2 regions of the Mumia qirimensis genome follow, and region 1 is predicted to be linked to the other one. Evidence: predicted binding sites of a transcription regulator. Region 1 holds the regulator's gene; the other holds the start of a gene.

Region 1 (7,311 bases):
GTCATGATCCCACCTCACTGCAGAGGTGGGATCATCGCGCTTCAGGTGTGAACACCTCAAACGAGCAGCCGGCGTACGACCGCGTCTGCGAGCAGGCGGCCGCGAAGCGTGAGGACGACGAGCCCGGCCTCGGCCGGGCGCGTCTCGACGAGGCCGTCGGACACGAGCGCCGGGACGACGGCTCGTCCTGCCGCGTCGAGGCGCTCCGTCGTCATCCCGTCCCGCAGCCGCGACTCCAGCAGGACCTGCTCCACTCGCCGGGTCTCGGCGTCGAGAACCTCGCGGCCGTGGCCGGGGGAGCGCCCGTCGGCGAGCCGCTTCGCGTACGCGGCCGGGTGCTTCACGTTCCACCAGCGTGTGCCGGCGACGTGGCTGTGCGCCCCCGGGCCGAAGCCCCACCAGTCGGCGCCCGTCCAGTAGAGCTCGTTGTGCCGGCAGCGGGCGGCTTCGTCGCGTGCCCAGTTCGACAGCTCGTACCAGCCCAGACCGGCTCCGCCGAGACGCGCGTCCGCGGCGGCGTACATGTCGGCCATCAGGTCGTCGTCCGGCGCGGCGATCTCGCCGCGCGTGACTCGCCGAGCCAACGCCGTACCGTCCTCGACGATCAGGGCGTAGGCGCTGACGTGGTCGGGCTCGAGCGCGAGCGCCGTCTCCAGGGACCGCTCCCAGTCCGCGAGCGACTCGCCGGGCGTCCCGTAGATCAGGTCGACGCTCACCTGCTCGAACCCTGCCTCGCGGGCCCACCGCACGACGTCCGGCAGCCGCGCGGGGTCGTGGGTGCGGTCGAGCGTGGCGAGGACGTGAGGCACGGCGGACTGCATGCCGTACGAGATCCGGGTGAATCCGTGCGAGCGGAGAGTGGCGAGCGACGCGGGCGTCACGCTGTCCGGGTTGGCCTCGGTGGTCGCCTCGTAGCCGTCGGCGAGGCCGAACGTCGCGTCGATCGCCTCCAGGATCCCGCCGAGATCGGCGGAGGCGAGCAGCGTGGGCGTCCCGCCACCGACGAAGACGGTCTCGACGGGCGGGAGGCGCCGGCCTTCGCGCCCCAGGACCGAGGCCGCCAGGTTGATCTCGGCGAGCACGGTGTCGGCGTACGAGTCGTGCGAGGCACCGGGGCCCAGCTCCGAGGACGTGTACGTGTTGAAGTCGCAGTATCCACAGCGTGTGACGCAGAACGGGACGTGCACGTAGACCCCGAACGGGGACTTTCCGACCGCGTCGAGCGCACCGTCGGGGAGAGAGCCGTCATCGGGGACGGGATCCCCTTCGGGCAGCGTGGACGGCATGCCTCCAGTCTCTCAGGGCCCTCCCAGCGACCGTTGCGCCCGCAGAGACGCTCATCTATAGTGCTACTCAGATAGTACATTAGGAGCATCGCATGATCGAGTTCCATCTGGACTCCCGATCCGGAGTCTCCGCCTACCTGCAGCTCGTGCAGCAGGTACGCCGCGCCCTTCGGCTCGGCCTTCTCGACGAGGGCGACCAGCTCCCTACCGTGAAGGACGTCGCCCGCCAGCTGGCGATCAACCCCAACACCGTGCTGAAGGCCTACCGCGACCTCGAGCGCGACGGCCTGGTCGCACCCCGACCGGGGGTCGGCACGTTCATCACGCGGACCCTCACCGACAACACTCTCGCGGCGCACGGCCCACTGCGCACCGACCTTCAGCGGTGGCTGTCCAAGGCCCGCCGCGCCGGCCTCGACGACGAGAGCATCGAGGCGCTGTTCATGACCAGCTTTCGGGCCGCCTCCGAGGAGGACATCGCATGACCACAGCACTGAGAACGCATGAGCTCGGCAAGAGGTACGGCCGAAGTCGCCACTGGGCCCTGAGGGACTGCACGCTCGATCTCCCGTCGGGCCGGGTGGTCGCCCTCGTCGGCCCGAACGGCGCCGGCAAGAGCACGCTGCTGGGGCTCGCTGCAGGGTTGCTCGCCCCGACAGCGGGTCGGGTCGAGGTGCTGGGCGAGGATCCGTCCTCCGGAGCCGAGCACCTCGCTCGCGTCGGCTTCGTGAGCCAGGACGCACCGACGTACCGCGGGATGAGCGTCGCCGACCACCTGCGACTCGGCGCGCACCTCAATCCGCGGTGGGACGAACGGATCGTCCGCGAGCGGATCGACCGGCTCGGCATCGACCCGCATCGTCGCACCGGCAGCCTGTCGGGCGGTCAGCGCGCCCAGATCGCGCTCACCATGGCCATCGGCAAGAGACCGGAGCTGCTCATCCTCGACGAGCCGGTCGCCGCGCTCGACCCGCTCGCCCGCCGCGAGTTCATGCAGGACCTGATGGAGGCTGTCGCGGAGCAGGGCCTCACCGTCGTTCTCTCCTCGCACCTGGTCTCCGACCTGGAGCGGGCCTGTGACTACCTGGTCGTGCTCGTCGACTCGCAGGTGCGGGTGGCCGGTGATCTCGACGACCTCCTCGCCTCTCACCGCCGCATGACGGGAGCGCGACGGGCCTCCGACACCGGCCCCGCCGGCCAGCACGTCGTCACGGCCAGCCACACCGACCGCCAGAGCACCTTCGTGGTCCGCACGGCAGCACCGATCGTGGATCCGTCGTGGGACGCCGCTCCGCTCGGGCTCGAGGACCTCGTGCTCGCCTACCTGCGCAGCGACGCCTCCTCCCAACGTCCACGCCCTACCGTGGAGGTGGTCCGATGACCTGGCTGACCTGGCGCCAGCTGCGCGGCCAGGCCGTTCCGACCGCCCTGGCCGTTGCTGTGCTGCTCGTCGCGCTGGCCGTGACCGGCCCGGGGATCGTCGACGCGGCGGAGGACGGGGCGAGCTCGTTCCTGACCGGGCTGAGCGCCGACGCGTTCAAGGTCACGCTCTACTACGCGGGCATCGCGGCGGCGTACGCACTGCCCCTGGTCGTGGGCGCCTTTTGGGGTGCGCCGATGGTGGCGCGCGAGCTGGAGGCGCGCACGCACCGCCTCGCGTGGAGCCAGTCGGTCACGCGGACGCGATGGCTCGCCTTCAAGCTCGGCGGCGCGGCCGTGGTCACGGCTGCGGTCGCGGGTCTGCTGTCGTGGGGCGTGACCTGGTGGTCGGGTCCCATCGAGCGCGCGATCGCGACTGGCGAGGGGACAGGCCCTTTCATGGTCTCGCGCATGGAGCCGGCAGTCTTCGGTGCTCGGGGCCTCGTCCCGGTCGGCTACGCGCTGCTCGCGCTCGCGATCGGGGTGCTGGCCGGGCTCGTGCTCCGGCGGACGGTGCTCGCGATGGCAGTGACCCTGGTGCTCGTCCTCGCCGTCCAGCTGCTCGTCGTGATCACCGTGCGCGCCCAGCTGGCGGATCCGCAGACCATCACCACCCCGATCACCGACGAGAACCTCGTCTCGCTGATGATCTCTGGCACGGAGGACGAGATAGAGAACGTGCAGGAGATCCGGGTCGGTACGGGACAGACCGGTGAGTGGGAGCTGTCCAACGTCACGCTCGACGCCGACGGGCAGCGGATGCGGACGCTGCCGGCGTGGGTCGCCGAGTGCGGTGGTCCGCCACCGGGGGAGAACGCCCCGGTGGAAGCCCGAGCAGCCTGCTTCGACCGGCTGGCGGACGAGGGCTACGTGCAACAGGTCACCGCTCACCCGGCCAGCCACTTCTGGACCTTGCAGTGGCGTGAGGCGGCGCTCGTGCTCGCGCTGGCGCTCGGACTGGGAGGGCTGTGCTTCTGGCGGATCCGCGCCGACGCGCCGTAGTCCTCGCAGCCGGTGCTCAGCGCGTGACGAAGTCGATGAGCTCCTCGACGCGTCCGAGCAGCGCCGGCTCGAGGTCGGCGTACGACCGGACCGACCCGAGGATGCGCTTCCACGCGTGAGCGATGTCGGCCTGCGAGCGGTGTGGCCAGCCGAGAGACTGGCAGATGCCGTGCTTCCACGACATGCTGCGCGGGATCACCGGCCACTTCTCGAGGCCGACTCGCTCCGGCTTCACCCCTTGCCAGATGTCGACGTAGGGGTGGCCGACGACGAGGACGTGCTGCTTGTACGGCCCGCGGAGCACCGCCTGGGCGATGCGGGACTCCTTCGAGCCGGGGACGAGGTGGTCGACGAGGACGCCGAGGTCGCGTCCCGGTCCCGGCTTGAAGCGCGCCACCACCGACGGCAGGTCGTCGACGCCCTCGAGGTACTCGACCGCGACCCCCTCCACCCGGAGGTCGTCGCCCCACACCTTCTCGACGAGCTCCGCGTCGTGTCGGCCCTCGACGTAGATGCGGCTCGCTCGCGCGACCCGCGCCTTCGTGTCCTGGACCGCGACGGAGCCGGAGGCGGTGTGAGTAGGCCGCGCCGGAGCAGCAGGGCGTGCCGGCGCGTTCAGGACGACCGGCTTGCCCTCCAGCAGGAAGCCCGGACCCAGGAGGAACGTCCGGCGTTTGCCGCGCCGGTCCTCGAGGTCGACGGTGCCGAGATCGCGGTCGGTACGGATGATCGCGCCGCAGAAGTCGGTCTCGACCTCCTCGACGACCATGCCGATCTCGGCCTCGACCTCGGTGGAGCGCCCGCGTTTGGGGACGCGCCAGTCGCCGGACAGGACGTCGGAGCCGTATCGGTCGTGAGCCACGAGCAGCAAACTAGCGGTTCGGGACGCGTCGGACCGGGAGCCACACGCGGCTGGTGCGGCTGGCTAGACTGGCACTCAGGGCGCGTGAGTGCCAAGGGCCGTGCTGGACGAGGAGGGATCGTGGCAGAGGTCGTGCTCGACGAGCGCAAGCTGGCCGTGCTGCGTGCCATCGTCGAGGACTACGTGGCGACGCAGGAGCCGGTCGGCTCCCGCGCCCTCGTCGACCGCCATCAGCTCGGTGTCTCGCCGGCGACGGTGCGCAACGACATGGCGATCCTCGAGGAGCACGGGTTCATCGCCCAGCCGCACACGAGTGCCGGGCGGATCCCGACGGACAAGGGCTACCGTCTGTTCGTCGACCGGCTCGCCTCCGTGCGACGGCTGAGCACGCCGGAGCGTCGCGCGATCGAGTCCTTCCTCGACGGTGCCGTGGACGTCGACGACGTCGTGCAGCGCAGCGTGCGGCTGCTGTCGCAGCTCACCCACCAGGTGGCGCTCGTCCAGTACCCGACGCTCACCCGGTCCACCGTGCGGCACGTCGAGCTGGTGCCGATGGAGCGCGGACGCATCCTCGTGGTGCTCATCACCTCCTCCGGTCGCGTCGACCAGCGGATCGTGGAGCTCCCCGAGGAGCCCAACGACCTGCTCCTCGTCGAGCTGCGCGGCAAGGTGATCGGTGCGGCGGTCGGCCAACGTCTCCCGGACGCCTCGGCCGGTGTCGCCGACCTGATCACCACGTTCAGGCCTGAGGAGCAGCCGATCGTGACGGCGGTCGTCGCCACCTTGACCCGCGCGTTCTCCGACGAGCGCGCCGACGAGCGCGTCGCCGTCGGGGGCGCCGCCAACCTCGCCAGGTTCGGCGCCGACTTCGACACCTCGATCAAGCCGGTGCTCGAGGCGTTGGAGGAGCACGTCGTGCTGCTCAAGCTTCTCGGTGAGGCGACCTCGCCGAGCATGCTGACGGTGCGCATCGGTGCGGAGGTGCCGTACGAGGAGCTCTCGGCGACCTCGCTGGTCGCCACCGCGTACGGCACGAGCACGGAGCCCCTCGCCACCCTCGGCGTCGTCGGCCCCACCCGGATGGACTACCCGGGCACGATGGCGGCGGTGCGCGCCGTCGCCCGATACGTCGGCCAGACCCTCAGCGACTGAACAGAAGCGACCGAGAGACAGACAAGGACGCATGAGCCAGGACTACTACGAGACCCTCGGTGTCAGCCGTGACGCGAGCCCCGAGGAGATCAAGAAGGCGTACCGTCGGTTGGCGCGCGCCCTGCACCCGGACGTCAACCCTGATCCGGAGGCGCAGGAGCGCTTCAAGACCGTCACCGTGGCGTACGAGGTGCTGTCGGACCCCGAGAAGCGCTCGTTCTACGACCGTGGCGGCGATCCCCTGAGCAATGCCGGCGGCGGTGGTTTCGGTGCCGGCTTCTCGTTCAGCGACATCATGGACGCGTTCTTCGGCCAGCAGACGCAGCGCGGTCCGCGTGGTCGTACCCGCCGCGGCAACGACGCCCTCATCCGCATCAGCGTGTCGCTCGCCGACGCGGCCTTCGGCACGACCCGTGAGCTCAAGGTCGACACCGCGGTCGTGTGTGCGACGTGCCACGGCAACGGGTCCGCCGACGGTGCCGAGCCGGTGACCTGCCAGACGTGCCGGGGCAGGGGAGAGGTCCAGCACGTGCAGCGCTCGTTCCTGGGCGACATCCGTACGGCGCGCCAGTGCCCGACCTGCCAGGGCTTCGGCAGCGTCATCGTGAACCCGTGCGAGGAGTGCGCCGGCGACGGCCGTGTCCGCAGCCGCCGCACGCTCACGATCAAGGTTCCGGGCGGCGTCGACACCGGCACCCGGATCCAGCTCACCGGCGAGGGCGAGGTCGGCCCCGGAGGCGGCCCGGCCGCCGACCTGTACGTCGAGGTCGAGGTCGAGCCCCACCAGGTCTACACCCGCTCCGACGACGACCTCTATTGCGACGTCCGTGTCCCGATGACGGCCGCGGCGCTCGGCACCCAGATCGATCTGCCGACCCTCGAGGCCGACACCGGTGTCGATGCCGCCGAGGCGACGATCGCGTTCGACATCGCACCCGGGACCCAGTCCGGCGAGACGGTCACGATCCGCGGCCGCGGCGTCCCGCACCTGCGCGGTGTCGGGCGTGGCGACCTCCTCGTACGCGTCGTGGTGGAGACCCCGACGAGGCTCGACGACCGCCAGCGCGAGCTGCTCGGCCAGCTGGCGTCGGAGCGCGGCGAGGAGCTGGTCGAGCCGGAGTTCGCTGCTCCGCACCGTGGAGTCTTCGGCCGGATCCGCGACGTCTTCCGCTGATCGCCCCGGCCGGGCCCGATGCGCCCGGCCGAACGAGGACAGAATCACGCTCGCACACCGTCACCCGAGCCGCCTACGATGGAGTGGTCCGTACGACGCGAAGGAGAACTGCCCCCGAGGGGGCGCCGATGAGTACACCTGAACCCCTGCAGCACACCGTGACGATCCCGGCGAGCATCCCGATGGTGTCGTTGCTCGGCCCCGCAGACGAGTTCCTCCGGCTGGTCGAGTCGAGCTTCGACGCCGACATCCATGTCCGGGGCAACCAGGTCACGATCCGCGCGACGGCAGCCGAGTCTGCCCTGGTCGAGCGCCTCCTCGAGGAGCTCGTCACCATGATCCGCACCGGTCAGGGTCTGACGACCGAGACCATCGAGCGGAGCATCACGATCCTCCGGACGGAGACCGAGGAGCGC
Region 2 (7,311 bases), 730 kb from region 1:
CTCGAGACGCTCGTTCACGACTCGGTCACGGACCACACGGCAGGCCACGTCCCTGCCCCCGACCTGGCGGCGATCACCGGACGCGAGCTCCGCCGTCGGGTCCCCCGGCTGGCGCTCGTCCCCGTCGTCACCGCCGCGGCCGCCGGTGCACTCGTCCTCGGCACCGTCCTCCTCCGGCCCCTCCTGCACGACAGCCAGCCACCGGTGAGCGTGCAGCCGACCTCGGGACTCCATGCCCACCTCGTCGGGTCGACCCACATCTCGATCCTGGGCACGGCGCACCCCCGCACCCACGGGGGTCCACGCGGGATGGCCGTCGCCACCCCCGAGGGCGTCGTCTACCTGGGCGACGACCGTCGGCCGTACCTGATGACGCCGGACGGGCACGAGACGCCGATCGGAGATCCGGTGAGCCGCGACGACGGATGGTTCCCCAGCCTGGCCGCCGACGTCGAGTCCTCCGTCGTCGCCTGGACGAGTCGCGCCGGAGGCCGCACGACTGTGCACGTCTACGACGTCGCCGAGGGTACGGAGCAGGCTCGACGCGTCCCGCTCGAGAAGTCGTCCGCCGAGGCTCCCGCCGACGACGGGGTCGTCCACGGCGTCTCGCGCGGTGTCGTGGTGATCGAGATGAAGATGGGGTCCGGTGGTGAGTACCGGGTCTGGAACACCCGACGAGACGACGGGTTCTTCGAGCCCGAGACGGCCGGTGACGTCCTGGTCGCCGCCGTCGCCGGACGCACCATCCTCACGTCCGGTGACGGCGAGCTCGGCCGGGGCGGACCCGGCGGAGGCCTCGAGGGCTGGACCGTCGTCCCGTTGAAGGGCGACGAGCGTGACGAGCAGCAGTACCTCGCCCCCGACGGGCGGCTGAGGCTGCTGGCCGGGAGCTGGGTCCAGCGGGACGGCCGACCGGGCGATCCGATCGTCGCCGAGGACGTCCGGACCGGACAGCGCACGGAGCTGCAGATCGACGAGCAACGTCTCGACATCCCTCAGGTCACGTTCGACACCGACGGGAGCCCGATGGTGCTCACACGGCTCGAGGGCCGTAAGGGCTGGACGCTCTACGACTGCGACGTGCCCCAGCGCGGCGTCGAGTCCGTCGAGTGCCGGGCACAGTCGACCGAGATCAGGAAGGCGATGTTCCCCGGCGAGGACACGTTCTGACATCACCGCACAGACGACGACGCCCCGCCGGTCCGAAGACCGACGGGGCGTCGTACGTGGTGCGTCAGACGGTGGCTCCGATCAGCTGTGCTGATCGTTCTGATCGCGAGCGATCAGAAGCCCATGCCGCCCATGTCGCCCATGTCGCCGCCCGGCATGGCCGGAGCGTTCTTCTCGGGCTTGTCGGCGACGACGGCCTCGGTGGTGAGGAAGAGCGCCGCGATCGAGGCTGCGTTCTGCAGCGCCGAGCGGGTCACCTTGGCCGGGTCGAGGATGCCCTCGGCGATGAGGTCGACGTACTCGCCGGTCGCCGCGTTGAGACCGTGACCGGCGGGGAGGCCCTGGACCTTCTCCGCCACGACTCCGCCCTCGAGGCCGGCGTTGATCGCGATCTGCTTCAGCGGAGCGGTCGAGGCCGAGCGCACGATCTGCGCACCGGTGGCCTCGTCACCTTCGAGCTCCAGCTTCTCGAACGCCGCAGCGGTCGCCTGGACGAGCGCGACGCCGCCACCGGCGACGATGCCCTCCTCGACGGCAGCCTTCGCGTTGCGAACGGCGTCCTCGATGCGGTGCTTGCGCTCCTTGAGCTCGACCTCGGTGGCCGCGCCGACCTTGATGACCGCAACACCGCCGGCGAGCTTCGCCAGGCGCTCCTGCAGCTTCTCGCGGTCGTAGTCCGAGTCGGAGTTCTCGATCTCGGCGCGGATCTGGTTGACCCGGCCGGTGATCTGGTCCTCCGAGCCACCGCCGTCGACGATGGTGGTCTCGTCCTTGGTCACGACGACCTTGCGGGCCGTGCCGAGCAGCGAGAGGTCAGCGTTCTCGAGCTTGAGGCCGACCTCCTCGCTGATGACCTCGCCACCGCTGAGGATGGCGATGTCGGTCAGCATGGCCTTGCGGCGGTCGCCGAAGCCCGGGGCCTTGACGGCGACGGACTTGAACGTGCCACGGACCTTGTTGACGATCAGGGTGGCCAGCGCCTCGCCCTCGATGTCCTCGGCGATGATCAGCAGCGACTTGCCCGACTGCATGACCTTCTCGAGGACCGGCACGAGGTCCTTGACGTTCGAGATCTTGGAGTTGGCGATGAGGATGTAGGGATCCTCGAGCACCGCCTCCATGCGCTCGGGGTCGGTGTAGAAGTACTGCGAGATGTAGCCCTTGTCGAAGCGCATGCCCTCGGTGAGCTCGAGCTCGAGACCGAAGGTGTTGCTCTCCTCGACGGTGATGACGCCTTCCTTGCCGACCTTGTCCATCGCCTCGGCGATGATCTCGCCGACGGTGGGGTCAGCAGCGGAGATCGAGGCCGTCGAAGCGATCTGCTCCTTGGTCTCGACGTCCTTGGCCATCCCGAGCAGCTGCGCGCTGACGGCCTCGACGGCCTTCTCGATGCCACGCTTGAGCGCGATCGGGTTGGCGCCGGCCGCGACGTTGCGCAGGCCCTCGCGCACGAGCGCCTGGGCGAGCACGGTGGCGGTGGTGGTGCCGTCGCCAGCGACGTCGTCAGTCTTCTTGGCGACCTCCTTGACGAGCTCGGCGCCGATCTTCTCGTAGGGATCCTCGAGCTCGATCTCCTTGGCGATGCTCACACCATCGTTGGTGATGGTGGGGGCGCCCCACTTCTTCTCGAGGACGACGTTGCGGCCCTTGGGGCCGAGGGTCACCTTGACGGCGTCGGCGAGGGTGTTCATCCCGCGCTCGAGGCCGCGACGGGCTTCCTCGTTGAATGCAATGGTCTTCGGCATGCTCCCGCGATTCCTCCGCGTAGAGGTGGATGGCCCAGGGGATGCCCGCGACGGACGGCCCGCGTCCACGACGAACCCTTCCCGCCGCGACCTTCGAACCTCATCGTCCTGGTCCGTTCGTGCTGTGCTTTGGCACTCGCCAGAGACGAGTGCTAATGCCATTTTTAGCACTCGGTCCCTGAGAGTGCAAAGAGTGGGGCGGACCGATGAGTTCGGCGTCGCCGGCTGGTCCCTGCTCCACACCCGACGGAAGGACCTGCCCGTGGCCACCTCGCTCTACCATGCCACTGCCAGCCTCGACGGCTTCATCACGGGCCCCGGCGAGGAGTTGAGCTGGCTCCTCGACCCCACCATGGGCGGCCCGAACGCGATCGTCGACACGGTGATCGCAAACATCGGCGCGCTGCTCGTCGGCGGGAGGACGGCGCACTGGCAGCCGCCGGGCGCCCAGCCCGACGACATCGAGGAGCTCACGGGCAAGCCGTTCGGCGGCGCGTGGGAGGGCCCGATCGTCATCCACACCCACGATCCGGAGGAGGCGCCGGCCAGCGAGGACCACGTGCACGTGACCGGCACCGTCGAGGAGGCGTACGCGGTCGCGGCCGAGGCCGCCGGCGACAAGTACGTCGTCGTCCTCGGCGCCGTCACGTCGCGGCGGCTCCTCGAGGCGGGACTCCTCGACGAGGTCCTGCTGCACGTCGTCCCACGGTTCGTCGGGGACGGCACCCGGGTGCTCGAAGCACCCGGCGGCCTCCCGGTGGCCCTGGAGTGGCTCGACCGGTCGACCTCGGGCGACGTGCAGAACCTGTGGGCGCGCGTCGTGCGCTGACCCGTCAGCCCAGCTCCGCCGCCACGTCCTCCAGCACCCTCAGCACGCGGCGTACGGCTGCCCGCTCGGCGCGGTCGGGGCGAGCGAGGGCAAACACGTGCCGCCCCGCGCGGACGCCGTCGAGCCGCAGGAGGCGTACGCCCTTGGCCTCGGCAGCTCGCCGCCACAGACGGGGCAGCAGGGCGACTCCCTGACCGGCCGCGACGAACGCGGCGACCACGTGGTTGTCGAGGAACCGCTGGACGACCCGCGGCTGGCGTCCGTCGACCGCGAGCATCGGCAGCAGCAGGTCGAACGGGTGTCCGACCGGGACGCCGATCCACGGCTCGTCGACCAGGTCCTGGGGTCGGACGCTGCCGGCGTCGGCGAGCCGGTGCTTCGCGGGAACCGCGACGTCGAGCGGCTCGCGCAGCAGCGGCGTGACGTGCAGGCGGGTCGTCGCCGGGTCGGGCACCGCGAGCACGGAGTGACCGAGGACCAGGTCGTGGTCGGCGGTCGCAGCCGCGAGCTCGTACTCGGCGAGATCGAGGTCGCTGAGCCGCAGCGTGACCCCCGGAGCCTCGACGGCGAGGCGGGGCAGCAGCGGTGCGAGCAGCATCTCCGCCCCGCTCGGGAATGCCGTGACCGTCACCTCTCCGGTCACGCCGCCGCGGAACTCCTCGAACCTGGCCCGGGTCCGCGCGACCGCCTCCGCCACCTCGACCGCACCGTCGGCGAGCAGCGCGCCGGCGTCGGTGAGCCGGACCCCGCGCCCCTCGCGCACGACCAGGACAGCGCCCAGGTCGCGCTCGAGCGCCTTGATCGCCTGCGAGACGGCGGAGGGTGTCCGGTACGTCGCGTCGGCGACCGCGGTGATGCTTCCCCGCTCAGCGAGCTCGCGCAGCATCGCCAGCTTCTCCACGTCCATCCCGGCGGTTTCCATGAAGGAACGCTACAACGTCAGCGAAGCAATAGTCGCTTGTGCTTCATCCTGGTTCACCCGCACGCTGGTCCGGTGACCAACCGCGACCGCTCGCTCGCCGTGCTCGTGGCGATCTGCTGGGGGCTGAACTTCATCGCCATCCACGCCTCGCTCGAGCAGTACCCGCCGATGTTCTGCGTCGCGCTGCGCTTCGGCCTGCTGGCGATCCCGACGATCCTCCTCGTCCCTCGTCCGGACGTGCGCCTGCGCTGGCTGATCGGCTACGGCGTCGGCTTCGGCATCGCGCAGTTCGTCTTCCTGTACGCCGGGATGCGTGCCGGGATGCCCCCCGGTCTCGCGTCGCTGGTCCTCCAGGCATCGGCACCGTTCACCGTCGTGCTCGCCGGCGTCCTGCTCCGGGAGCGGCTGAGCGGACGCCAGGTCCTCGGCATCGTCGTCGCGATCGTCGGGCTCGCCGGCGTCGCGTGGCACCGCTCGCAGACCGCGGCGCTCCTCCCCGTCGTGCTCACGCTGCTGGGCGCGCTCGGCTGGGCGTTCGGCAACCTCGCCAACCGGCAGGCGCGTCCCTCGAACCCGCTCCACCTCACGCTGTGGATGTCGGTCGTGCCGCCGCTTCCGATGCTCGCGGTGGCGCTGATCGTCGAGGGCCCGGACCGCATCGGCGAGTCCCTCGCCACGTCGTTCACGGTCGAGGCGCTGCCCGCGGTGCTCGGCATCGCGTACACCGTCGTCATCGGCACGGTGCTCGGGTCGGGCCTCTGGACGATCCTGATGACGCGCTACCCGTCCAGCACCGTCGCGCCGTTCTCGATGCTGGTCCCGGTCGTCGGGATGAGCGCCAGCGCCCTCCTCCTGCACGAGCGGCTCGACCCGGTGGAGCTGGTGTTCGGCGGGGTCGTGATCGCCGGTGTGCTGCTCGGATCCACGCAGTCGCGGCGACGGTTGACTCCGCCGCCTCCCGACGCCTACGGTGCGGACGTCCCCACGGGAGCCCTGGCCAAGGGCTGAGAGGGAGCCGATGCCGCTCCGACCGTCGAACCTGATCCGGGTCATGCCGGCGAAGGAAGGCAGGAGCAGGTGCCCTCGTCCGTCCCCAGCGTCGCCGTCGTCGGCGGCGGAGTCATCGGGCTCACCGTCGCGTGGACGCTCGCCCGTCGTGGCCACCGCGTCACCGTGTACGACCCCGTGCCCGCGCGCGGCGCGTCCTGGGCTGCCGCCGGGATGCTCTCCCCTGCGGGCGAGGCGTGGTTCGGCGAGGAGTCCCTGCTCCGCCTCGGGCTGGCCTCCCTCGATCGGTGGCCCGCCACCGCTCACGACCTCGAGGCCGATGCCGGGTGGGGGCCCGAGCTGCGCTCCGAGGGCACGCTCCTCGTCGCCGCCACGGACGACGATGCCGGCACGCAGGCCCGCCTCCACGCGCTGATGGCCTCGGCCGGGATCACGCACCGCCTGCTCTCTCGTCGCGAGGCGCGAGCGCTCGAGCCCGCACTCCACCCGGGGATGCACTCGGTCACGGAGGTGCTCTCGGACCACAGCGTCAACAACCGGACGCTGGTCGCGGCCCTGCTCGCCGCGTGCGCGCGGCGAGCAGTCGCCTTCGTCGAGGACACGGCCGACGTCATGACCGACACCGGTACGGCGACCGGAGTCCGTACGCGTCGGGCCGGACGGCACCGCCGGCACGAGGTCGTCGTGGTCGCCAACGGCGTGGGACTGGCCGACACCGCCGGCGTGCCCGGCTGGCTGCGCACCGCCGTCCGCCCGGTGAAGGGCGAGATCCTGCGGGTCCGCACCGACCGCCCGGCGCTGCAGCGGACCGTGCGCGCCGACGTCCGGGGGCGCGCCGTCTACCTCGTCCCCCGCGCCGACGGCGAGGTGGTCGTCGGCGCCACGAGCGTCGAGCGTGGGTACGACACCGCGGTCACCGCCGAGGCCGTCCACGACCTGCTCCACGACGCGACCGAGGTCGTGCCGGAGCTTCGGGACGCCACGTTCGTCGAGGCCACCGCCGGGCTCCGCCCCGCCGCACCCGACCACGTGCCTCTCGTCGGGTGGACGGGCGTCGACGGGCTCCTCGTCGCGAGCGGGCACCATCGCGGCGGGATCCTGCTGGCGCCGTGGACCGCTGACGTCGTGGCCGCACTCGTCGCCGGGGACGAGCCGCCTGCCGGCTGGGATACCACCGATCCCCGCCGCTTCACCGGGCCGGCCGGCGCCGGTCTCGCCGATCTCCAGGAGACTCGATGACGATCCGGCTCAACGGGTCCACCCACGACCTGCCTGGTGCGACCACCGTGCTCGGCCTGGTCGACGCCCTCGCCATCGGGCGGACCGACGTCGCCGTCGCCGTCGACGGCGCGGTGGTCCCCCGGTCGCAGTGGGCCGGCCACCTGATCCGCGACGGCGCCGAGGTCGACGTCGTCACCGCCGTCCAAGGAGGCTGACCTCGTGCACGAGAGCGTCCCAGACCCGCTCGTCGTCGCCGGGACCACGATCGAGAGCCGGATGTTCCTCGGGACGGGAGGGATCCCCAACCCCGAGGTGCTCCGCCGTTGCCTCGCCGCGAGCGGGAGCGACCTCGTCACCGTGTCGATCCGTCGTGTCGGCGCCGACGCGCCCGGGTCTCTGCTCGACGTCGTGCGCGA

What was found. Region 1 encodes HrcA, which represses chaperone genes, less so after heat shock. Its sites were predicted from a motif close to TTGGCACTCGNNNNNNNCGAGTGCCAA; they were not measured.
Region 2: a site for HrcA is predicted at 3,045-3,071, ahead of groL (chaperonin GroEL). Genes of this name have one in related genera too.

What each region holds. Positions count from the first base shown of each region.
Region 1 covers NZ_CP162023.1:1,694,393-1,701,703, forward strand. The annotation lists gene hemW (radical SAM family heme chaperone HemW) at 57-1,286, opposite strand; gene AB3M34_RS08185 (GntR family transcriptional regulator) at 1,379-1,771, shown strand; gene AB3M34_RS08190 (ABC transporter ATP-binding protein) at 1,768-2,667, shown strand; gene AB3M34_RS08195 (ABC transporter permease subunit) at 2,664-3,707, shown strand; gene AB3M34_RS08200 (DUF3097 domain-containing protein) at 3,724-4,575, opposite strand; gene hrcA (heat-inducible transcriptional repressor HrcA) at 4,702-5,721, shown strand; gene dnaJ (molecular chaperone DnaJ) at 5,753-6,895, shown strand; gene AB3M34_RS08215 (PhoH family protein) at 7,024-7,311, shown strand, end outside.
Region 2 covers NZ_CP162023.1:960,572-967,882, reverse strand. The annotation lists gene AB3M34_RS04640 (hypothetical protein) at 1-1,170, shown strand, start outside; gene groL (chaperonin GroEL) at 1,284-2,915, opposite strand; gene AB3M34_RS04630 (dihydrofolate reductase family protein) at 3,109-3,744, shown strand; gene AB3M34_RS04625 (LysR family transcriptional regulator) at 3,749-4,666, opposite strand; gene AB3M34_RS04620 (EamA family transporter) at 4,739-5,674, shown strand; TPP riboswitch at 5,641-5,750, shown strand; gene thiO (glycine oxidase ThiO) at 5,744-6,913, shown strand; gene thiS (sulfur carrier protein ThiS) at 6,910-7,110, shown strand; gene AB3M34_RS04605 (thiazole synthase) at 7,115-7,311, shown strand, end outside.